Regions from separate parts of the Vibrio celticus genome, predicted to be linked through region 2. Evidence: predicted binding sites of a transcription regulator. Region 2 holds the regulator's gene; the other holds the start of a gene.

Region 1 (12,651 bases), 810 kb from region 2:
GTGAATATGGATAAGCTCGATTAAGGCATCCAATTGCTGCTTGGCTTCACCCTCTAACGAATACCCAATATTGATGCGTAAGCAATTGCTGTAAAGGTCGAGAGTGCTGAACAGGTGTCCAAGCCTAATATCAATGTTCTTCTCGGTAATGCCCTGAGCAAAGGCTGACTGGTTCAAGCTTGGGATTTGCAGCCAAAGCACCATGCCACCTTGTGGGTTACTTATCTTCACATCTTGAGGAAGGTGCTGAGACAAATAACTTAGGTATTGCTGGCGCAAAGACAAGATCTGAGAGCATCTTCTCCTCACGTGCTTAGCGTATTGGCCAGATCCAATAAAGTCAGCAACCGCAAGCTGAGTGGGCAGGGCAACGCCGTAGCTCGCAGCTGAGAACTGAGCCTTGTATTCGTTGATAAACCTGCCCGGCAAGCACCATCCCAAACGGTAACTCGGTGACAAACTTTTCGATACTGATCCACACCATAAGACAAAACCGCCTTTGTCGTAGTATTTCGCGGGGAGTGGTGTGTGTGAGGAGTAGGACAGTTCAAGATACACATCATCTTCAATGATCGGAACTCGATAGTGATTCGCTAATTCGGCAAGCTTCTGTTTTTGACTTGCCGACATATTGATCCCTTGAGGGTTCATGTGAGAGGTACAAAAGATAGCGGCATCGACTTGTTTATTTTTCAAATGCGCTTCCAGTTGTTGCAAGTCGACACCATCATCGAGCGATGGGATTTCTATGATCTGGCGTGACATCTTTCCGAGTAACTCCAGAATTCCATTGAAACAAGGAGAGCTAATCGCAATGGTGTCGCCTTCTTTGGTACACGATTCAAGTGCAGCTTTAATCGCCGACATACATCCAGCGGTGATCACCATCTCTTCAGGTGAAAAGTGCACATCGAGCTTGGCAAAGTGAGTGGATAATGCCTGTCGCAAGATCGGCTCACCTTGTGTATCTGGGTAATGGTTGAGCCTACTTCCCATCCGTTTGATAGTGCGACGAAAACTTCGTTCCAATTCTACGATCGACTGCTCATCATTGGTGGTGCTCGAAACCCCTAACGGCCCGTTGATTGAGTTGTGGGTCGAAGAGGTTTGCTTAACACTCGATATCTTACTTTCAAACTGTGCCCACTCAGGCGTTGAGTGAGACGGCTTGTGAGGCGAGACAAAATACCCTGCTTGCGGTCGAGAATGTATCCAGCCTTGTGATTCCAATTCTTGGTAACAGCTCACCACGGTCGACATGCTGATAGCTTGTTGCTTGGCCAATTGACGTAGCGAAGGCATGCGTCCGCCTTCCGGTCTTTTGCCTGTTTCTATCTCATCGATAAACTGATTGGCTAGCTTTCTGTAGATACTCATTGTCACGACCGTTATTAACTGTGCTGGTTTTTATTGTAAAAATTGTATCTGTACTGGTTTTATTGTTCAAGGGATACTCATTCGAAACAAAGGAGGGGTCAGTATGAAAAGAAATGATTTGTTGTTAGCGGTATTCGTCATGGCGATTTGGGGATTCAACTTCTCGATGATCAAAATGGGTGTGACTAATGTTCATCCGTTGTTAGCAACCGCCGCGCGTTTCTCGCTAGCGGTGATTCCGGTGATATTTTTTGTAGCGAGACCTAATGTCGCTTGGCGCTACTTAGTCAGTTATGGCTTTGTGTTCGGTGTGGGTATCTGGGGTATGGCTTCATGGTCGATCACAGCTGGTTTATCGTCTGGGCTTTCATCGGTCTTGCTTTCAACCAACGTATTAATCGGCATGGCGGTTGGCGTGTGGGTGTTCAAGGAGAGTGCTTCCGTTCGTAAATTATTGGGTGCGATGCTAGCCATGTGTGCGTTGGCGGTATTGGTATCTGCAGCAACGGGCAATGTCACCGTTAATGGCGTGATCTTGATTATGATTGCGGCGTGCAGTTGGACCTTGATGGGCGTGATTGTTAAGGCGTCTAAAACTAAACAGGCTTTTGCATTCAATGTGTGGGGAATGCTGTTTGCGCCAGTGCCGTTGGTGTTGTTTGCTGTGATGTTACATGGTGACCAAATTATCTGGCAGGGCATCGAACAATGGGATTGGAACACGACGATTGCGGTGCTGTTTCAGGCTTACCCAACCACGCTATTTGGTTATTGGGTATGGAATAAGCTGCTAATCCAATACCCTTTAAGCACGACCGCGCCGTTAACCTTGTTAGTGCCTATCTTCGCATTGATTAGCGGTTACTTTATGTATGATGAGGTGCTGTCTGTGGCTCAGGTTGTTGCATCAATACTGTTTCTTGTCGGGATTGGTTTGATTGTGAAACCTGCGAATGTAACGAATACCAAAGCGACACAAACACTTGCTGAACAAAAATGATTGAAGAAAGCTGATATTGCATGAGCAGCTTTGAATGACAAATAAGACCTCGCACTTGTGAGGTCTTATTCTATGTCGAAGAAGTGAAGTTATTTAAATAACCAACTTACTAAGCAATCAACTAACCATACACGCAAGTAACTGGCTCTCAAGATAATCGTCTATTTCTAGACCGATCATTTCTATTCTGGTTTCGATACACTCATCGAGTTCTGATTCCGTCAAGCCATCCTCTGTTAAGTTGTAACCGAAAACCCCAAAAGAACATAGGCTTTTATAAGTGAATTCGAATTAAATTCTGAAATGATACAAATCTTATATTTAATAACGCTTGTTTAGTAACCTCTGTTGAGTCCCATATCAAATCAAGTGGCTGATTTTATTGGGTATCGGACAAAAGTCTCAAAAATTATTATTTAGTTCGCTAAAGTTTTAAATTCTATTAAGGGTTATTTGTATAGAATATAACTCCATTTAGTTACTGTTGAGTAGATGGTTTTTAGCTATATATGTGAAATTTGAAGCGAGTTATCTTTCTGATTTGAAAGAATAATTAAATAGTTAAGATAAAAAAGTTGGCGAAAATCAGAAGCTTGGCATACACTTTCCTTGTAAATGACCTTATCTCATTGATTGAATAGGGTAAATGCTTTGGCGCTACTGGCGATGGTAGCAATGTTTAACATAGCTTTGAGGAAAGTTTTATGGCACTCACGAAGGCCGATTTGGCTGAGAACCTGTTTGAGACACTCGGATACAGCAAGCGGGATGCCAAGGAAACGGTGGAAGTGTTTTTCGAAGAAGTTCGTAAAGCGCTCGAAAATGGCGAACAGGTAAAACTGTCTGGTTTTGGTAATTTTGATCTTCGCGAGAAAAACGAGCGACCTGGTCGTAACCCGAAAACTGGTGAAGACATTCCAATTTCTGCTCGACGTGTTGTTACTTTTAGACCGGGACAAAAACTAAAGGCCCGTGTCGAAAATATTAAAATCGAGAAGTAGCCAAGCAATAGACCACGCCTAGCGTGGTCTTTTTGTATCTGCAAAGAGTTTAAGCTAAACGCATTTCTTTAACTTTTAGTAACCTTTCTCAAACTCCATCTATTTACTGTCCTGTAAGAACTTGCTTTAGATGCGAAAACAGAGGCTAGGCCTCTGACTTTGAATCTTCACTCTAAAGGGCTTGTTGAACCTTACTTGCGATGTCTTCAGACACCCAAGGCTTCCATACCTGTGGTGAGCTTTCTAGAAAGTAATACATGGCTTCTTCGGCGTCGGCTTGGTTGTCTTCCATCCAGGCCAGCAACTCACTCATTTGTTTATTGGTAAAACCACGCTTTTCAAAGTATTGGTAGGCAAGAGGTTCGTTATTAGCAAAGGCTTCTGTGGTGATTGTGTGAACCGGTGCTGGTGGATACATGGTCACTTTAGGAGATTCACAATCGGGTTGCGTCGTACAGTTACGGAATTCTTCGATGTCGATGCCGCTTCCGAAATCAACCTTGACCATATCATATTTACCTAGCACAGGTGTTGGTGACCAATAGTAACCAAACCATGGCTTCTCACGCTCATAAGCTTTCGCAATGGTTCCTGCAAGTGCAGCACCTGAACCTGGGTCAACCATTTCAAATCCATGTTGATCTAAACCCATCGCATTAAACAAGTGTTCGGAAGTTATCTGACAAGTCCAACCCGCAGGGCAGCTATAAAACGCAAACTTCTCATCATCTTCTGGGTGTTCAAACAGCTTTGCGTTTTTAATCACACCTTCAATGGTTGTAAGCTCTGGGTACTGTTCAACAAGGTAGTTCGGGACCCAAAACCCTTCTTCACCCCCATTAACCAGCGACTTACCTGCATAACGTAACCGTTTATCCGCTACGCCTTTGTCGAGTGCTTCTTTGATTCCGTTTGTCCAAAGTTCGGGTGCGACATCTGGCTGACCTTTTTCGATCATAGAGGTACCCGTTGGAACGCTATCTCCGGGGATAAGTTGTGCGTCGCAGCCATAGCCTTCATTAAGAATAAATTGGTCTACGTGTGCTATTAGGCTTGCCGAGTTCCAGTTCATGTCTGCAATGGTGATCTTTCCGCATTCGTCAGCACTAGCGTGTACAGAAAACGCAGCAAGTAGCGCGATGGAAAGCATGGATTTGTTATTCTGCATTGACGTAATTCCTTTTCTTGTCAGAAGCTTATTCGCTATAGAAACAGAAATGTTCGACGGAGAAAAGAGACTGAGATCTAAATTTAAACGATCTGATTATTTGGGATAGGAAGTGGAGAGGCTACTCAACAAGTACTAAAAAGGGCTGCGAGTGCAGCCCTTGTGATGTTTATTGGAATAGCCTATCTATGTGTTAAGCCGCTTTAATGTGCGTTGTAATGTACGGTTGCCATGCTTGTTGGTAAAGCTCTAAAGATTGGCGTCGTAGGCTATTGATTTGCGCCGCTTCGATATCGTTGATTGGGCGATGTTCTGCAATTGCGTGACGCTCAATACCTTGGATAATTTCGTACAGCTCGTGCTCAGGGCCACTTTTCACATCAGCAATCGCTTTTAAGTGAAGTTGAACCTCTGCAATGATGTTGGTTTTAGGCAAACGAACCAACAAGTTAAGGTCACGGTAGCCAGAGTCAGCTGGTGATTTAAACTTGTTTTTCAGCTTAACAACGTCTGCTTCACGGCTTAACGCTTCGTAAACTTCAACCAAGCTCTCTACATCGTTCGCGATGATAGTTGCACGGGCTAAGTCGGTAATTTTTGTCACATCACCATCAAGCTCGAGGGCGATTTTTTCTTCTGCACGAGCTTGAGATTTAACGCCAGCAAATAGCGCTTCAGAATTGGTGAGTAGGGCAGTACTTTTACAGATAGTTTCTAATTCAGCTTGGCCTTGATGCGCTTTGCTGTACAGAATATCGAAGTCGGTGTAAGGCTGAGTCGGGCGTGAATCGAAGGCTTTGATGCCGTAAAGGCCGCTCAAACTATGACGGAATACGTTTGAAGATACTTGGTTTTGCGCAGGAGTGCGCGTTTGATCTGTTGAACTTGCTGAAACAGGTGCTGCTGCGAATGCAGGCGCTCGGCTCAATACCAAAAGCATTAGGGCCGTCGTACGGAGAAATACACTCATTCAAACTCCAAAATACAAGGTTACAAAAAACGGGTAGTCAAAAGGGGTAACCAGTAACGCACAAGAGTAAAAACAGCTTAACCAAACTCACTAAATATTAAATGGGGCTAGCTAAGACAGAAATCAACTCTAACGTTTAATATTGCTTTAAAATGTGAAGATATAGACAAATAATCCAACCGTTAGTTCCGCAATTATCAGAACTTTGAACTTAGCCAGTTTCTGATTTTATCGAAACCAATTTGGTACTTTAAACCAAGCTAAGGTTGCTCTTACCTCTCTATACTGTACCCTTGCATTATGACTGTTTAACATGAACGAAAGATGAATAATCCTGAATTTTGGCACAATAAATGGGCAGCCAACCAAATTGGTTTCCACCTCGAAGATGTAAACCCACTTCTGATTAAATTTTGGGAAAAGACTGAGCCTAGCTACGAGAAGAGTGTGTTTGTTCCACTTTGTGGTAAAAGTGAAGATCTGATTTGGCTAGCTTCAAAGCATGAAGATGTTCAAGGTGTCGAGTTAAGCCAGATTGCGGTTCGCGCATTTTTTGCAGAGCACCTTTATACCCCGACTGTGACTCAAATTAGCGGTCAGCACGAGCTCTACCAATTCGATGAACTGAACATCTACACGGGCGATTACTTCACAGCACCAATCCAGCCTGTCGATACCATTTATGATCGCGCGTCTTTAGTCGCATTGCCTGAAGAGATGCGAGTGCAGTATGTAGAGCGTTTGAAACAACTGCTGAAACCGGGTGGTAAGATCCTTCTGGTGACTCTAGATTATGACCAAAGCGAGATGGCGGGGCCTCCGTTTAGCGTACCTAAACTAGAGATCACTCAGTTGTTCACTGGATACAAAATCACATTGTTGAATCAAGATATAGCGGACGATGAACATCCGAAGATTGCTAAGAAAGGCTTGTCTCGATTCAGTGAAGAAGTGTATTTGATTGAGTCAGAAGCTTAATCGCTTTGAACTCAAGCAAACAGATGACTTCGATATAAAAGAAAACACCAATAAAAAGACGGGCTCGATAGCCCGTCTTTTTTATTGTTCAGATTTGAACTCGTGATTGTTCAGAATTGAATAGCAGGTTAGTAAATCACTTTTACTTTTGACGCGCTCTCAATTGCATCTTCAATCGCTGTCTCAGTGCTGTTGCGACGAGTAAGCGCCACACCTAGACGACGGCGGCCATCGATATCAGGCTTACCAAACAGGCGAACTTGTGTTTGTGGTGCGTCTAGCGCCTCTGTAAGACCTTCAAAACGAATGTTGGTTGAAGTGCCTTGGCCAAGGATAACCGCTGATGCACAAGGGCCGTATTGCGTGATGGATTTGATCGGCATACCAGTGAAGGCACGTACGTGCAGTGTGAATTCAGATGAGTCTTGAGACATCAATGTCACTAAGCCAGTATCGTGTGGGCGAGGGGATACTTCGTTGAAGATCACGTGATCGCCTTTAACAAACAGCTCGACACCAAAGATGCCGTGACCACCTAGTGCGTTAACCACTTGTTCAGCCGTGTATTGCGCGGCTTTAAGTGCATTGTCTGACATCACTTGTGGCTGCCATGATTCACGGTAATCACCGTCTTCTTGGCGGTGACCGATAGGCGCACAGAAGTGAACACCGTCGACTGCGCGAACGGTAAGAAGCGTAATTTCGTAATCAAAGTCGATGAAGCCTTCAACGATTACACGACCCGCGCCAGTACGACCGCCTTCTTGTGCGTAGTCCCAAGACTTCTGAATGTCTTCTTCTGTTTTGATAACGCTTTGACCTTTACCTGAAGAGCTCATTACTGGCTTAACAACGCAAGGCATGCCCACGAATTCAACAGCGGCAGAGAAATCTTCAAAGGTGTCTGCAAAGCGGTAAGGAGAAGTGCTCAGTTTCAACTCTTCTGCAGCTAGACGACGGATACCTTCGCGGTTCATCGTTAGCTTGGTCGCATTCGCAGTTGGAACGACATTTAAGCCTTGCGCTTCTAGCTCTACCAACTTGCTGGTGGCAATAGCTTCAATTTCAGGAACCACATAATCTGGCTTTTCTAGTTCAATGATCGCTTGAAGTGCATCGCCGTCTAACATGTCTAATACATGGCTACGATGCGCAACTTGCATTGCTGGTGCGTCTGCATAACGGTCACAAGCAATAACTTCCAAACCTAAACGTTGGCACTCGATAGCAACTTCTTTGCCGAGTTCACCTGAACCTAATAGAAGTACACGAGTAGCATTTTCACGAGTAGCAGTACCAAACATAGAAATTCCTTCCGATCTTTTGAACGATTGATTGAAAACGGGGTGATCATACTTATTTCAATGACAAAAGCAAACGTTTGCGCAAGTTGTTGCGTTAATTACAGGCATAAAAAAAGCAGCCCTGTTAAATAGGGCTGCTTATTTAAATTTTTGTTAATCAGATGTACTTAGATTGCTAAGTAAGTCACTGGAATGTCGGGGTTAATCGCTTCTAATGTAGATTGCGTATCCGCTAGGTGACTGATGCTACCTTCGGCGATTTCAACCAAAGCAGCACTTTCAATTTGTTCGAAATCGAAGCCAGCCAGTTTAAGTTGAATTAACGCGACTTGCAGAGGAGGTAGGCTCGGGTTGAACGCTGCATTTTCTGCGTAAGCACCCGTGAAAATCTCACCTGACGTGAGTTGTAATGAAACACCACTTAGGTTTTTGGTGTAAGGAGCATGGCTGCGGTTTAGTGCTGCTAGCGCTTCTACAACAATAGGCGTTGTTTCTTCGGTCGTGTACTTATGATCAAGTTTTGTCATTAGGCCAGTTGTCACACCTAAATCAGCAGGGCCGAACGAGTCTGGTAGGTACTCTTGCAGAGACATTTCATCACGTTGTGGCAGCTGAACTTTAAGTTCTTTTGCTGTTGTCAGTTCGTTCATGAATTGACGACAGTGACCACAAGGGCTGAAGTTGATGGTGATATCAGAAATACCTTGTTCGCCTTTCATCCAAGCGTGGCTGATTGCAGATTGTTCAGCGTGTACTGTTTGGCCAAGTTGAGCACCAGCGATTTCAAGGTTTGCACCAAAATACAGAGTGCCAGACAAACCACGCACGATTGCACCAACATAAAAGTCAGATAACGGAGCGTAAGAATAGGCTGCGGCAAAAGGAAGTAGCGCAATACGTAGCTCGTCATCCGCTAAACCACTTGCTTGCAGTAGGCTAGCAAATTGTTCTGGAGACAATGTCGCGTCAAAGTTGTCTGCTAATACGATGTCACTCAAAAGTGCTTTGATTGCTGTTGGAGCACTTTCCAGCGCCAGGGTAATACGACTGTTCATGTTGAATCCTTAATTGACCTTAGACTTTAATTCTATGTAATGCTCAGGAATTTTCTGTGACACTGATCACCACTGCGTTGTTGTTGTTACATTGGTTTGCATAATTAGAGTGAGGTCACAGATGAAATCGATTGCAAGAGTAAAAACTACCATTGATATCCCATTTATTGGCCTAAACAGGGCGCGATTTGGCTGCTATTGCTAAATAAATGCGAATAAAAAGCCCAAACAGACACTGTAATAAACAGCATTCTGGTTGGGCTGAATCGCGTAGTGATCGTTTAGGTTAAGAATAGAACCAAACCACGAGCGAAAATATACTCGGTGCGATGATTGAGGTAATGACGCCGCAAAGCACAAGAGCCAAAGAACTGAATGCTGCATCTTCCTGATTCTTTTCAGCACAGGTTGCAGTGCCTAAAGCGTGAGATACGGTACCCATGGTTAAACCTCGGGCAATAGGGCTCTTAATACCAATGAGATTGTAGATTGGGTAAGCAAAAATCGCCCCAAACAGACCAACAATCAATACCAGTATTGCCGCAATCGCTGCTTCACCACCTAAATGGCTCGATACTTCCATCGCAATTGGCGTGGTGACTGATTTACCTAATAAACTCGCAATCAAACTTAAGTCTGCTTTAAAAGCCACAGCGATCAATGCTGTCGTTGTCATCGACATTACACTGCCTAGTGTGCAAGCAAAGGTGATGATGCGCCAGTTGGCTCTGATTTGAGGTAGCTGTTCATAAAGCGGATAAGCAAGGGCAACTACCGCGGGCTGCAGCATGTAGGTAATCCAGGTGTTGTCCGCATAGTAAGTCTCAAACGGTACTTTGAAGAACGTGAGTATCGGAATGATGATACCAATGCTGATCAGCAGGGGGTTACACAGCGGTGAGTTTACTTTTTGACTTACCCAGCGAGCAAACAGGAATACCACGATGGTGAGTAGAATCCACATGATCAGTTACCTCTCGAAAGCAAGCGGTCTAAAAACCATGATAAGGACACCAACACCAGCAACGTGCCACCAACGGCGCTGGCCATAATTGGCAATGCGTTCGTGATGAGCATGTCGAAGTGATCCATTAACCCAACACTGATCGGAACAAACAGTAAGATCATTAGGCGGATAATCAAGCTTGCACCGGGTTGTACCCAGTGCGAAGGAACAATACCAATCACCATGGCAGCAAACAGAATCAACATGCCAAAAATACTGCCTGGGATTGAGGTATCCAAAAAGTGCTGTAACGCGTTACCTACTGTAAGTGCACCTATGATTAAGGTGAAGGAGATTAAGCAGTAAACCAGTTGGATCAATCTTTCTTTCAAAGTGTTACGTCTCTTGATAATGGAATTAACTAGCTAACTTTTCTACGTATTGATAAACCGCCTTCAAGATAGCCATTTTCTTCTCGTCACTTTCATGTTCGTGCGCGAGGTTTTCAAGGTTGAGCATGTACTCTTCTAAACGGCACTCATAAAACTCACGACAATGGTTTGCCCATTTCAATTGCTCAGCTTCGTCGAGCGTCCATGGGAAGTTACGTGCACGGTAACGGAACAGTAACGGTTTAATACGTTCGTCACTGAAGGTGATATCCAAAGCTGCCAAGTTGTTCGGGTCAGTTTCACGAATGATGTTCATCGCTGTTTTATCAGCAGGTGAAAAGAAACCGTCGTAAAGGTGGGTATCAACATCATCACTCTTTTCGTACTCGCGCTCTTGAGAGTACAGGCCAATGAGTTTTTCGCGGATCTCTGGATGTTCGCGCAGCAGTGCCAAGTTCTTCAAGCATTGTTGGCGATCGATACCGATGGTTTCGGCATTTTCAGCCGTCAGCGTTTTGGCTGGAGCAAGAATAGGGCACTTGTTCAGTTGAACCAATTTGATGGGTACGGGTAGCTCGTCTTCACTCAGTTCACTGCGTTTGGTGTAGAGTCTGTCTCTGAGTTCATCAGCGTCCAGTTCTAGTAGTGGGCTTGGATCTTTAGCTAAATCAACCACGATAACCGCATTTTGATTAGTTGGGTGCCAAGCCATAGGCACAATCCAGCTTGTGTAGTTGCAGTCACGGCCAAACATGCCCGAAACGTGCATCAATGGTGTCATGTTTACGATATCAACTAGGTCATTTAGCTTACGCTTATGACGCATGTTGTAAAGGTAATCGAACATCTTAGGTTGTGCAGCTTTAAGCTTCTTTGCTAACTCGATGGTCGCAATAACATCGGCCATCGCATCGTGCGCGTTCTCGTGTTCAATGCCGTTTGCCACAGATAGGTGTTCCAGTTTGAAACTTGGATAACCTTCTTCGTTCTCTGGCCAAACAATGCCTTCAGGGCGCAGTGCGTGAACAGCGCGCATTACATCTAATAGATCCCAACGTGAGTTGCCGTTCTGCCAGTTCCACGCATATGGGTCAATGAAATTTCGGTAACAGGTGTAACGCGTTACTTCATCATCGAATCGGATACTGTTGTAGCCAAGGCTTGTGGTGTTTGGTTTCGCCAACTCAGCATGGATCTTAGCGATAAACTCTGGCTCAGGGAGACCTTGTGAAGCCGCTTTCTGTGGTGTGATACGGGTGATCAACGCAGCTTCAGGCGCAGGGAGGTAATCAGCAGGAGGTTGGCAATAGATAACCAGAGGCTCTCCAATAACATTGAAATCTTGGTCGGTACGAACACCCGCAAACTGACTCGGACGGTCTTTTGCTGGGCTAACGCCCCACGTTTCGTAATCGAAAAAGAAGTAGGTCGGCTGATTATCTGAACTCATTGAAATTCCTGAACAGCAAGCGCAGAACGTTTACTGTGGCTGAAGGTTAGTTTTGTTCAGTATCTGATAGTATGCGGTACGCGTGCAACCCAGATCACAAATAAATTGTCGGAAAACGGTGCTTTACTATTCAATCGAGTCGGTGGGGATGTCTTTGAATCCAGTTGAGGCGGTATCTTAGTTAATACAATCTGTCTATCGTTCGTTTAATCCGATGGGGGTGAGAGTATCAACTGGACTTTCTGTTTAATGGTTAGCTCTCGGTTTCTCAAATCTTTGAATATAGCCTTCCATTCTTGAAAGGTGACGATTATAGGGTTAAAACTGTTTACTGGTTTAGTGACGCCGTAACGTACAGTTTCAACTTCCGGTTCGAACGTACCAAACAATTTATCCCAAATGATCAAAACGCCGGCGTAGTTCTTATCGATGTATTGCGGGTTTTTGCCGTGATGCACTCGATGATGCGAAGGGGTGTTAAAGATGTATTCAAGTGGCCCCAAGTTTCGTATCCATTGTGTATGGACGAAGAACTGCAACCCTAAATTGAGAAGCACCACAAAGATCACCCAATTAGGGTCGAAGCCTATGATGACCAGCGGCAACCAGAACAACCACATCCCAGCAAGTGGATACATTAAGCTTTGACGGAAAGCCGTACTGAAGTTCATGCTTTCTGAACTATGGTGTGCCACGTGTGCTGCCCACATCCAGCGAACACGATGGCTTGCTCTATGGAACCAGTAATAGCAAAAGTCTTGTAACACCATCAATACAACAAAACTCAGCACGCCCATTTCAACGTCCATTAAGCGCCAACCAAACAGCCAAAGATACAGCTGCACGACCAATAACCCGGTGAGTAAATCGGAGAGTTGATGCATTCCTGCCAGCGTGAAGTTACACATTACTTCTGAAAGTTTATAGCTCGAGTTATCAGGCAGTCGACCTTGCTTCTGACCGATAAAATACTCAGCCAACATGCACACCACGAACAAGGGCGCTAATAC
Region 2 (12,651 bases):
CTTTCTTGCTTAAATCGCGTTATCAACAACACGATTTCTTTGAAAATACGCGCAGTGTTATCTCGATTCACAATGCGGTTTTCAAAGGTGTGTTCGCATACGATGAACTTCAATTCCTGCCAGAGATGCACAGTTACCATGCGCCTGAAGCTTCAGTGAGTGACACTCATGTCACTATGCTAAGAGCTGGAGTGATGTGTGCGGATAAAGTGAACGCAGTAAGTCCTACCTATGCAGAAGAGTTGAAAACGGAATTAGGTAGCCACGGTATGGCTGCAGAATTCCAACACAGATCAGCTGATCTGTTCGGCATTTTGAATGGGTGTGATTACGGGGCTTGGAATCCGGAAACTGATGCTTTCCTACCTCGTAAATACAAAGCGACCAAACACAGCATGGCTCGCGGAAAATCAGCTTGTAAGCAAAAACTGCAACAAGATGTAGGTTTACCCGTTGCCGATTGCGCGGTTTATGGCATGGTTTGTCGCTTGACGAATCAAAAAGGTGTTCATTACTTACTGCCTATCATTGAACAGTTTTTGAAAAATGATCTTCAGATCGTGATTGTCGGTACTGGCGATCCGGTTTTGGCGAGTCAATTGAAAGAGCTATCAGCCCTTCACTTAGATAAGTTCTCGTTCGTGGAAGCGTACAATAATGAACTTGCGCACTTGGTTGAAGCGGGCTCTGATTTCTTCTTAATGCCTTCGGAGTTCGAACCGTGTGGCTTAAACCAAATCTACAGCATGGCTTACGGTACTTTGCCGATTGTTCGTTCTGTGGGAGGTTTAAAAGACAGTGTGAATGATTACGATGAGGAACCTGAAGTCGCGACTGGGTTTGCTTTTGAAGAGCCAACACCGCAAGCGTTATTGGCTGTGTTACATCGTTCATTACTGCTTTACGCACAAAACCCATCTGAAATTAAGCGTGTTCAGCTTTATGCGATGCAGCAAGATTTTAGTTGGGAAGATGCGGCTAAAGAATACCTAACTATGTACCATTCAGCATTTTAACTTGTTGACTTAGTTTTAAAATTAGCTGGCGAGCGACAACCGCTCGCAATAAATGAAGGCGCTCTAATTGTAGAGTGCCTTTTTGTTTCCTGGTCAGATCACATCACGTTTACGAAGACAAAGCTTGCAAACTCATTTTAGTCAGGTAGAAAAGGTGAGGTAGGTATTCACATGACTAATGATAGGTTTGACACTATTATCACTTAAAGTTCTTAATAGCGTGATATCCTTAGTCATCGCCTCGTGATGAGGCATAGCTCCATTCCAATAATTAAAGCGATAGGTATGTCTGAGAGTTTACTATTTCATAAAACATTTACTCACCCTACGAGCGATGAGTGGGTTGTATTTGTGCATGGCGCAGGAGGCAGCTCCTCCATCTGGTTCAAGCAGATCAAAGCGTATAAACAGCATTTCAACTTACTTCTCATTGATCTGAGAGGGCACGGTAAATCAGACAATATACTTAAAGGGCTGATTTCGAATCGTTATACGTTCAAATCAGTGACGCTTGATATTCTTAAAGTGTTAGACCATCTTAAGATCCGTTCTGCACATTTCGTTGGCATGTCTTTGGGCACGATTATTGTGCGTAACGTTGCCGAGTTAGCGGCTGGCCGTGTACGTTCAATGGTACTAGGTGGTGCCGTGACTAAACTCAACACTCGCTCTCAAGTGTTAATCAAGTTAGGTAACCTCAGCAAGCACATCATTCCTTATATGTGGTTGTACAGTCTTTTTGCTTACGTTGTGATGCCACAAAAAAGCCAAAAAGAATCGCGTCACCTATTTATCCGCGAAGCCAAAAAACTGTGCCAGAAAGAATTTAAACGCTGGTTTATCCTCACGGCTGATGTAAACCCCTTGATGAAGTATTTCAAAGACAGAGAATTGCCGATCCCAACCCTTTATTTGATGGGCGAACGCGACTACATGTTTATTAAGCCTGTAAAAGAAATGGTCGCAGCGCATGAGTCGAGCGAGCTAGTAGAGATTCCGAATTGTGGGCACGTATGTAACGTGGAAAACCCGGAAGAGTTTAATCAGCGTTCGATTGCGTTTATTCAAAAACAAATTCAGTGATTTTCTAGGCGTGAAATCAAAGATGATTTAATCGAATTGAAATAAAAACGGGAAGCTAATTTTAGCTTCCCGTTTTTATTTGGAGGAGGTATCTGACCGAATCGTTCTATCAGGTCACTGAAACCTTGCTATTCAGGTGAGGCAGCACCGCACTGCCAGCAAGAACCGAATTGCGCTTCGTTGACTTCATGACACTCACCACAACGCCACTCTTCATAGATGATCGAATCTTGCTGCTTTTGGTAGTCATTTACGAGCATGCGAGCTTTACTGGCCAATTCTGGCTCATATAACCATACGTAAGGGTCAGTTTCTTCAGTGAATGGGATTTCCCCTTTCAATCCGAACAACCCCTCACCACGGACTTCACAGGCGATATTCTCGCTTTCTAACAATCCACAGATGATATGAGCTTCTGTCGGATTCGATGCACTGAAGATTTTCATTGAAATAGAACCTTATTCGGCTATCTGTGTTATTTAGCTATTATAAATTATTTAGCTATTATAAATTATTCAGCTATATACGTTATTCCGCCACAGGCGCTGAACGAAACTTACCCATCAACCATTTAGCAACTATTGGGAATATCCCCAATAACGCAAATGACAATAGTACTGAAGGGGAGACGATGCCTGAAAGTGAATCAATTTCTGCGAGCTGAGTACCAGCATTCAAGAAAACCGCCGTCCCCGGTAACATCCCGATCTGACTTGTAATGTAATAACGACTCACTGACATCGGTGTTAGACCCATCAATAGGTTGATAAGGAAAAATGGGAATACAGGAATCAGACGCAGAGAAAATAAGTAAAATGCGCCGTCTTTTTCAACTCCCTTGTTAATTGTCGCCAATTTGTCACCAAACTTGGTTTGAATCCAGTCACGCAACAAGTAACGGCTACTTAAGAAGGCTAAGGTCGCACCGATCGCACTTGCGAAAGATACTAGCAGCAAGCTATTCCAGAAGCCAAATAGCGCAGCCCCTAATAGGGTCACAACAGCGGCTCCGGGAATGGAGAAAGCCGTAATCATGACATACGCGACAAAATAGATAGCGGCAGCAGCAATAAAGTTGCTGTCAATATAGTCATTTAACACAGCTTGTTGGGCCTTAGCATTTTCAAGCGTTAAGTACTGGCCGAAATTGATGCCTAACACCACGATGGTTACGACCAACACAATACCCAATATCATTTTCTTACTCATTGATACTTCCTCTAAATTTTCAATGCATACCGATAGTATAGATAGACAGGCAAAGCATAGATTAACTTTCATCAGATATAAAAAAAGCCGCAGTAAATGAACTGACCCCCAATAGTTGGACACCAATTATTGGGGGTCTTTTTATGTCCAAATATAGCCGAGAGCTAAAATGTATCATTGCTAAGCAATACTTAGATGGCACGTCATCTCTCTACTTAGCAAAACAATATTCAATTTCTTCAAGGCAGATACGGTATTGGGCTCAAGTCTTTGCCATCCATGGTACTGATTCATTTTTACCAACTAAGCATGCCGCGACTGCTCAAACAAAACGAAAAGCATTGAATTTAATGTGGACGAATGAATGGTCTCTCACGCACACTAGCGCAGTATTAAACCTCTCATCCCTGGGATACTCTCTGTCTGGCTCAAACGATTTAATGAGCTCGGTATCAAGGGGCTCAAAATGCGCCAGAAAGGAAGACCCTCAATGAAACAGCAACCTCAACGAACCACTAAGCCTGATAATGAAATGACACTTGAGGAGCTAAAAGAGGAGTTAGTCTACTTACGAACCGAGAATGCTGTTTTAAAAAGTTGGAAGAGTTGGAGCAGGAAAAACCGTCGAACAAAGAAAAAGCGGTCATAGCTCTAACTCTTAAAGGCAAGTACCCGTTGAAGCACTTACTGCAGACTCTACAGCTGGCAAAAAGTGTCTTTTATTATCAGGCTCAAACGAGCAAGCGCCCAAATAGCTACGAACGTGAGCTGCGGTTGATAAAGTCAATTTATCATGAACATAAGGGCCGATACGGTTATCGTCGTATTCATTTAGAACTAAAAAATCAGGGGGTCGCGCTTAATCACAAAACGGTTCAAAGGCTTATGGCTCAGCTCAACCTTAAATCGACGGTCAGGATTAAAAAGTACCGTTCATACCGAGGAGAGTCTGGAACAGCTGCTCCCAACGTGCTTGAAAGAGATTTTAGTGCGACTCAACCCGATGAAAAGTGGGTAACTGATGTCACGGAGTTCAAAGTCAAAGAGCAGAAAGTATACTTGTCTCCAGTTGTCGACTTGTTTACTCAGGAAGTGGTAGCTTATAGAGTGGCCAAAAATGCCTGCTTGCCGCTTGTCACGGATATGCTGACGGAGGCTATATCAACGCTTAAACCCAACTCAAAGCCAATTATACACAGCGATCAAGGTTGGCAATATCGCCATCGACAGTATCAGAAAAAGGTAGCGGAGAGTGGGTTAACGCAAAGCATGTCGAGAAAAGGTAACTGCTTGGATAATGCTGTTGCTGAAAACTTTTTTGCTTTACTCAAAACCGAGATGTATCACAACCAAAGCTTTGAAGATGCAGATGCTCTGATAGAGCAAATTAAAGAATACATCGAGTACTACAATACCAAACGTATAAAAGTGAAACTAAAAGGCCTGACTCCGATAGAATATCGAACTCAGGCCTTGAAAGCCGCTTAACAGAAATGTCCAACTTTATGGGGTCACTTCAAAATGCGGCTTAGTTATGTATATAGATTGCACTGACAAAGTTAATTGACGCGATTGATAAGCTCTTCACGACGCTGCTGAGGTATAACAGACCAATGTGTTCCATTGATCGCGCCTTCTAGCGCCCAAAGTAGTTCAATACTGACAGAAGACGCATGCGATTCTTTGATGGCGTTAAATGCGTTTACAGAGCCAGATTCATATAAACGTTCTACAGAATCGATCCCTGCCTTTTTCAACATACGCTCGGTAGCGAGTCGAAGATTAGGCAGATCCTTGAGTCGGGTCGGCTTGGCAGAAGACTGCTCAGCTTTTTCTTCTTTAGCAAAACCTAGAGACGTGGTTGCAAGCTGCAAGATTTTCTCTTGATCTTGCCAGAGGCCTTCAGGTAAAGCGAAATATTTAGTAACGACAGGGAAACCACGTTTTTTGTAGACGTATGGTTGAAACCCTTGTTGTTCGAATTGTTTCGTTGTGCCTTTGTCTGCGCGTATGTGCAACTGGTCATTTACAACCAGAGCAAACATAGTGTCATCAGCAAAAAGACCGAAGCCACCAAACATTGAGCGTGATTTTATTTTTCCTAGGGACTCAAATAACTTCATCGAGTCCTTTAGTATCGGTTTATCCATGTTATTTATCTCGGTGTATTTGAACTACGCCACCAAATAAGCAGGTCCGAGAGATTAGCAAAATGTTGCAATTAAATTGTCAATAAGCCGTAAATTACTAAATTATTAGTAGTTACTGCATTTTGCCATCGGTAACCCCGCTACCATACCAACGAGTGGTTTAGGCCGGAAGCTTTGCGTCTCACTCTTTCGAGTGGTTTGCCCTGTGCGTGACTGATTGAATAGAATAAAGTTTTTGTTGAATGAAGCTCACAGTTGATATTTCAAAATGTGACATTGCTTCAATTAATGATCTTTCATTTATGCATAAGGGTTCATTATGGTTGCTGATAAAAAAAGCGCACCTAAAGGTGCGCTTGATGAAATTAAACTCGAATTATCAATTAATTTAACGTCTTAACTGTACTTCGTTCAACAATTTCAGGGTGCATTTCGAAGACGCGTTTTTCGTGGTCTTTGTCTTTGATGCGCTCCAATAGAATTTCGAATGCATTCTTACCAACACGACGTTTTGGTTGGTGAACTGTCGTTAACGGCGGAGAGAAGTATTCAGCGAGTTCGATGTTGTCGTAACCGATCACTGAGATATCTTCAGGAATGCGGATGCCTTTTTCTTGCAGTCGGCTCATTAAGCCGAGTGCCATTGTGTCGTTAAAGCAGAATACTGCCGTTGGACGATCTTCCATCTCAACGATTTGTTCTGCAGCAAGAACAGCCGTATCACACTCAAAGTTGCCTTCGATGATCATATTTTCATCAGCAGAAATCTTTGCTTCGTTGAGTGCGCGCTTGTAACCGGCAATACGTTCAACACATGCTGCTTTGTCTAAGTGGCCACTTAAACATGCAATCTTAGAGTGACCGCGTTCAATAAGGTATTTGGTCGCTAGGTAGCCACCTTCTTCTGAGTTATCGATGATCTTATCAGCCTGAGAGCTCTCTGGACCCCAGTCCATGATAACTTTAGGGATGTCAGCGTGACGGTCTAACATCTCTCTTAGTTCTTCAGTTAGGTCAGAACACATAACTAAGATGCCATCTACACGTTTCTCTGCAAGCATTCGAATGTAGTCACGTTGCTTCTCATAGATGCCGCCCGTATTACACAGGATCAAAGTGTAACCTTGACGGTAGCAGTAGCTTTCAACACCATCGATAACTTCAGAGAAGAATAGGTTAGTTGATTGAGTCACTAGCATGCCAATAGTGCGTGTTGTATTACATTTCAAGCTACGAGCAACAGCACTTGGTGCATAGTTCAGTTCATCTACGGCTTTGTTTACTTTTTCTTGAGTTGCTTCTGCAACAAAGCGAGTTTTATTAATTACGTGAGAAACGGTTGTTGTTGATACGCCGGCTAAGCGAGCGACATCTTTTATAGTGGCCATGGTTTTATCCTATTAGAAGCTACTTTCCCAAAGTACGGAATAAAGTAGCCGTTAAGCTACCTAACTAAGAGCTTAAATTTGTAGGGCTCTTTGGGTACTAAAGTGCTAAAAAACAAAAAACCGCTATTGAGCGGCTTGTCTTAACACCGAAATGCTCTGAACTTTAATAAGCATAGCATTTCGTGAATGTTTCATATTTTATCGTTTGCGGTCACAATTTTAGACTGACTAGAAATTACTCGCAATAAAATTCACCCAGAAATCCGGGTGAATTGTCACATTCTGCTGAATTTATTTACCTAGTCATCCAATAAGCTATTCACCGGCTAAATATTGAGTGTCTAATTGACAGAATGCGAGTAGCAAAGATGAGACGGAGGCGTAGAAACCGAATTCATCAACGTCATGACATTTCACGTTGAACTTTGGTACCCAAGTCAGCAATTGTTGTTCGATAAACTGCTGTTGAACGGCAAATGAATTCTCTAGCTCTTCTTCAATATCCGTTTCGTTTGAACGAATGATTAAGTTACCAAGGAAATCGAGTTCAATAGCAATGTGGTCTGCTGGCTCTTTTAGATCTTGGTTCACGACTAAGTTGTGTTTAGCCATGATCTCTTCCATATCTTTTGCTGGCTTATCATTCAAGAGGCCAGTTTCGCCGATATACATTGAAGCGTAAGGAAGAGCGCCGTGTTTATCTGTCTTTAAGAATAGGTCGCAAAAGTCTGCAGACAGTTCTAGCTGAGCATCTTCACGTGTTTGTAGGCGGTTCAGCGCATCCACTAACTTATCAATCGCTGGCTTTAGTGTCTCATTTTCGCCTAAACCAGTTAGGAAAGAACGAATTTCAACAGAGTGGTAGTGATCGAGTTCTTCTTGAGTGAGCTCTTTGGCAAATAAGCTTGATAGCCACCAGTATATTTCTGCTCTTTGCTCGTTGAACGCTTTCGTATCTTTCATTTGTTAGATCCTGACTTAGTCTTGTGATGTTGCTTATATGCATCTTGAAGTCACTTGGGCATAAGCACACCAAGGCTGAATAACAAGGCTATTTGCAAAACGCAAAGTTACTCGTTAGTAGTAATGCCTATATTGAATTGCGATGGACGATAAATAGCAAGGTTTAAGATTGTCTTGTATCAAAAAAAATCCATGTTTCTGGCTTTTATCTTCTGTACCACTAGAATTGTTACTAGTTATGAATAGAATAGTCACTGAAACTATTAAATAAGAAAAGTGGTGTAGATGAGCTATCACGTATTAGTCGTAGAAGATGATGTGGTAACCCGCAGTAAACTGGTTGGATACTTCCAGAACGAGGGTTACACAGTGAGCGAAGCAGAAAGCGGCGCTCAAATGAGAAACGTGTTAGAAGAAAACAACGTTGACCTCATTATGCTGGACATCAACTTACCAGGCGAAGATGGATTGATGCTAACTCGCGAATTACGCAGTCAATCAGACATTGGAATTATTTTAGTTACTGGACGCACGGATAGCATCGACAAGATCGTTGGCCTTGAAATGGGCGCTGACGATTACGTTACTAAACCCTTCGAACTTCGCGAGTTATTAGTTCGAGTTAAAAACCTACTTTGGCGTATCTCTGCTGCTCGTAAAACAGCAGCGGGCGCAGTCGAAGAAACATCAGATGAGTCTGTGGTTCGTTTTGGGGAGTGGACATTTGATATCCCTCGTCGCGCGTTAAGCAAAAACGGCGAACCGGTGAAACTGACCAAAGCAGAATACGAACTGCTAGTGGCTTTGTCTTCTTACCCTAATCAAGTATTAAGCCGCGAACGTATTTTGAATATGATTAGCCACCGAGTGGACGCGCCTAATGACCGTACTATCGACGTATTGATTCGTCGTATGCGTGCAAAAATGGAGTTCGATCCTAAGAACCCACAAATCTTTGTGACGGTTCACGGTGAAGGTTACATGTTCGCTGGTGATTGATTTCCTTCGGGAGTGATTAATCAACAACGACATTTTAACGTAAAAAGCCGAGACATCATTGATGTCTCGGCTTTTTTATTACTCAGCTTTTACTGTTAACGACCAGAGAATCTACAAATACTTGGCGACTCTGTCTGCTCAGATGAGTTTAAAGATTTAATGGGCTTATTGAGGCTGGGCCGCAGAAACTTCACCGTCATCTTCAATTAAGCTGGAAGCTTCTGGAATAACAGGCTCTTCAACAATGTCATTGCTTGTATCTAGCCAATCACGCAGGCTTTGCCAAACCAATCCCATGGTTTCGTGCCAGTAACGCTCAGTCTGCTCAAGGTATAGCGCTTTTGGCATGTACTTATTCCAAGGCTCAACAATACCTTCTTGTGCAAGATAGTTGGTTGGTGCAGGTAGTGGTTTCATGCCTGCAGCATTGAACTCATTCAGTACGCGAGTCATATGGCTCGCTGAAGTCACCAACACCATTCTTTTATTCTTAACGAACGCAGCGGCTTGGCGGGCTTCTTCCCAAGTGTCTTTTGCGGTTTCAAGCAGAATGATGTCGGGCTTTGCTACGCCAAGAGCTAGTGCAACTTTAGCCATCATTCTTGCGTTACTTACTTCAGTGCCTGCGCCATAGCCAGACAAAATGAGTTTTGCACCAGGGTAGAGGCGTAGAATACGAATCCCTTCACTTAAACGCATCAGGCCGGTGCGGCTAAGTTCTGATGTCGGTGGAATTTGGTCGTCTACGACGTGACCACTTCCGAGAACCATCACGTAATCGACGGTTTCATCGACAGGTAAAAATGCGGTGTGTTGCCTTTCCATTGGCATTAAAAGTTGACTAGAAACTGGTTGGAAAGCGATTAGGAAAATACCAGATAGGGCTGAAAGGGTGATTAGGCAACCCGTCTTCCTTTTGGTAGTAAACATCACTAGGGCTAAACCCAGAAAAGCGAGAATTAACATTGCTGGCAGTGGCATCAATAGCGAAGACACTACTTTTTTCAGCTCAAACATATCCGAATAGTCCGAAAAAACATCACTTAGTAGTAAAAAGAGACATCGCCTCTTTATTCCTGAAATTCCTGTGACAGAATAGCAGGCACGATAGGACATAATAACTCAAGTAGCCGTGACTGAAGACCGTAATTTCGACGATATTGCCCACAAATTTGCAAAAAACATTTACGGCTCTGACAAAGGAGAGATCCGTCAGATCATCGTATGGGAAGATTTAGAACAAGCTTTGAGCAAATTTGAGCAATCAGCTTCGCCGCTGCATGTGCTTGATGCTGGAGGCGGACTTGCGCAGATGTCGCAAAAAATTGCCGCGCTTGGGCATAACGTTTTTCTGTGTGACCTCTCTTCTGAAATGTTGAAGCTCGCAGAAGAAAGTATCAGCGGAGCGGGTTTGTTAGAGCAATATCGATTTATTCATTCACCAGTACAAAAAGTCGCAGAACATCTCGATGAAAAAGTCGATTTTGTGATGTTTCATGCCGTAATGGAATGGTTAGCCGATCCTAAAGAGGCACTTGATTTATTGCTTGAACAAGTTAAACCGGGTGGCGTCGCCTCGATAATGTTTTACAACCACCACGGATTAGTCCTGAAAAATGTGATTTGTGGCAACATTCCTCATGTATTGAATGGGATGCCACATCGAAAACGGTTTAAGCTGCAACCACAAAAAGGCTTGAAGCCGGAAGAGGTTTATCAATGGATAGAAGACGCTGGTCTAGAAATCTGTGGTAAATCAGGCATTCGCTCTTTCAGTGACTACATAGGTAATATGGAGTACATGGGCGATTACCAATTTGAAGATGTATTGGAACTGGAAAAACAGCTATGTCGCCAAGAGCCATATCTGTCACTAGGCCGTTATATTCACGTTTGGGCTCAAAAACCTGCGCAATAACAGCGGTGAATGTGGTAAAAGAAGCCACAACATGCGCTATGCAATCGTAAGAAGCCCGCGTCATAAAGAAATAGGCGTCATATCTAATACATTCGATATGACGAAGAACAGTAACAGGAACCACAATGAGTGAAATGACTCAAACTGCCGAAGAGCAGCCAATTGATGAGTTGGTGGGCTGGGTCAAGCAGCATGATTTTTCATTAAACTTGCCACCAGAGCGCTTAGCATTTTTGATTGCTATCGCAGTACTAAGCAATGAAAGGTTCGATGAAGAGTTGGGCGAGGGTGAACTGCACGATGCATTTACCATCGTCACTCGACTGTTTGAAGATACTGGTGAAGCGTCCGCGTTTCGTGCCAACAATGCCATCAACGAGTTAGTTAAACAGAAGTTGATTAGCCGCTTTACCAGCGAAATCACCGATGGTGCGAGTATTTATCGCTTATCACCATTGGCGATTGGTATTTCAGATTATTATTTACGCCACCGTCAGTTCTCTAAGTTGAAACTGTCTATCCAGCTTTCTATGGTTGCGGACGAGATGGCAAAAGCCATTGAAGCAGCACAAAAAGGCGGAACTCCAGGACATTGGAGAAAGAATGTTTACGGCGTGCTCAAGTATTCTGTTGGTGAAATTTTCGATCAGATTGATCTTAACCAACGTGTTATGGATGAGCAGCAGCAAACGGTTAAGCAACAAATTGCCGACCTTCTTAACAAAGATTGGCGAGAGGCGATTAACAACTGTGAAACCTTGCTTTCAGAAACCTCGTCCACGCTAAAAGAATTGCAAGACACCTTGCAAGCGGCGGGTGATGAACTGCAAACACAGATCCTCGATATTCAAGAAATTGTCTACGGTGACGATGAACTCGAGTTCGTTGGCGAAACCCTGTTCGGCTTGCAGATGAAGCTCGATCGAATCACCAGTTGGGGCCAACAAGCCATCGATTTATGGATCGGCTACGACCGCCATGTTCACAAGTTTATTCGTACCGCGATTGATATGGATAAAAACCGTGCCTTTAGCCAGCGCTTGCGTCAATCAGTCACCGACTACTTTGATGCGCCTTGGTTACTGACCTACGCCGATGCTGAGAAGCTGACGGATCTTCGTGATGAAGCGCTTGTGCTTCGTGATGACGAAGTGATGGGACAAGCACCAATCGACGTAGAGTACGAAGAATTTGAGCAAGTGAATGACCTGCTTTCAGATCGAATTGCAGAGATGTTAAAAGCTCACAAACAGCAAGGCGCGCCAATTGATCTTGGCCTTGTGTTACGCGATTACCTCGCTGCACACCCTCGCACACACCATTTTGATTTAGCCAGAATTGTTGTCGACCAAGCCGTACGCTTAGGTTACTCAGAGTCTGACTATCAGGCTATTCAGCCAGATTGGCAGGCAATTAACGATTTCGGTGCAAAGGTACAAGCAAATGTCATTAACAAGTACTGATGATTACATGCCAGAGAAACTGGTAAAAGCGATAGCGAACCCACTGTTCCCTGCGCTAGATAGCATGCTGCGTTCAGGTAAGCATGTTTCAACAGAAGATCTAGATAACCACGCGTTGCTGTCTGATTTCGAAGTGGAACTTCAGCATTTCTATCAACGCTACAATACGGAATTGGTAAAAGCGCCGGAAGGTTTCTTTTACTTGCGTCCGCGTTCTACGTCTCTGATTGGTCGTAGTGTGTTATCTGAGCTCGACATGTTGGTTGGTAAGGTGTTGTGTTTCTTATACCTAAGCCCAGAACGTCTGGCTCATGAAGGTATCTTCACCAACCAAGAATTGTTTGATGAATTGATGTCGTTAGCGGATGAGAAAAAACTCATGAAGCTAGCAACCAACCGTGCGTCTGGTTCTGACTTAGACAAAGAAAAGCTGTTCGAAAAAGTACGTACTTCTCTGCGTCG

The links. The regulator PurR, encoded in region 2, represses purine synthesis genes. The targets are predictions, from matches to a motif close to TNANGNAAACGTTTNCNTNA.
Region 1: the regulator PurR is predicted to act here: its motif matches at 7,864-7,883, upstream of purT (formate-dependent phosphoribosylglycinamide formyltransferase).

The regions. Positions count from the first base shown of each region.
Region 1 is NZ_AP025463.1:1,504,875-1,517,525, forward strand. Features, by position in the region: gene OCV19_RS06950 (aminotransferase-like domain-containing protein) at 1-1,377, opposite strand, end outside; gene OCV19_RS06955 (EamA family transporter) at 1,481-2,377, shown strand; partial or broken gene OCV19_RS06960 (GTP-binding protein) at 2,495-2,635, opposite strand; gene ihfA (integration host factor subunit alpha) at 3,082-3,378, shown strand; gene OCV19_RS06970 (ABC transporter substrate-binding protein) at 3,551-4,546, opposite strand; gene OCV19_RS06975 (RelA/SpoT domain-containing protein) at 4,740-5,516, opposite strand; gene OCV19_RS06980 (thiopurine S-methyltransferase) at 5,841-6,494, shown strand; gene purT (formate-dependent phosphoribosylglycinamide formyltransferase) at 6,623-7,798, opposite strand; gene cdd (cytidine deaminase) at 7,966-8,853, opposite strand; gene OCV19_RS06995 (LrgB family protein) at 9,140-9,817, opposite strand; gene OCV19_RS07000 (CidA/LrgA family protein) at 9,820-10,191, opposite strand; gene sbcB (exodeoxyribonuclease I) at 10,217-11,641, opposite strand; gene OCV19_RS07010 (sterol desaturase family protein) at 11,848-12,651, opposite strand, start outside.
Region 2 is NZ_AP025463.1:2,311,144-2,323,794, reverse strand. Features, by position in the region: gene glgA (glycogen synthase GlgA) at 1-1,016, shown strand, start outside; gene OCV19_RS10455 (alpha/beta fold hydrolase) at 1,302-2,099, shown strand; gene OCV19_RS10450 (putative signal transducing protein) at 2,228-2,545, opposite strand; gene OCV19_RS10445 (TVP38/TMEM64 family protein) at 2,628-3,308, opposite strand; gene OCV19_RS10440 (transposase) at 3,452-3,802, shown strand; gene OCV19_RS10435 (IS3 family transposase) at 3,915-4,796, shown strand; gene OCV19_RS10430 (TfoX/Sxy family DNA transformation protein) at 4,868-5,458, opposite strand; cyclic di-GMP riboswitch class I at 5,586-5,671, opposite strand; gene purR (HTH-type transcriptional repressor PurR) at 5,842-6,846, opposite strand; gene torD (molecular chaperone TorD) at 7,162-7,809, opposite strand; gene torR (two-component system response regulator TorR) at 8,095-8,808, shown strand; gene elyC (envelope biogenesis factor ElyC) at 8,974-9,825, opposite strand; gene cmoM (tRNA uridine 5-oxyacetic acid(34) methyltransferase CmoM) at 9,941-10,726, shown strand; gene mukF (chromosome partition protein MukF) at 10,852-12,189, shown strand; gene mukE (chromosome partition protein MukE) at 12,170-12,651, shown strand, end outside.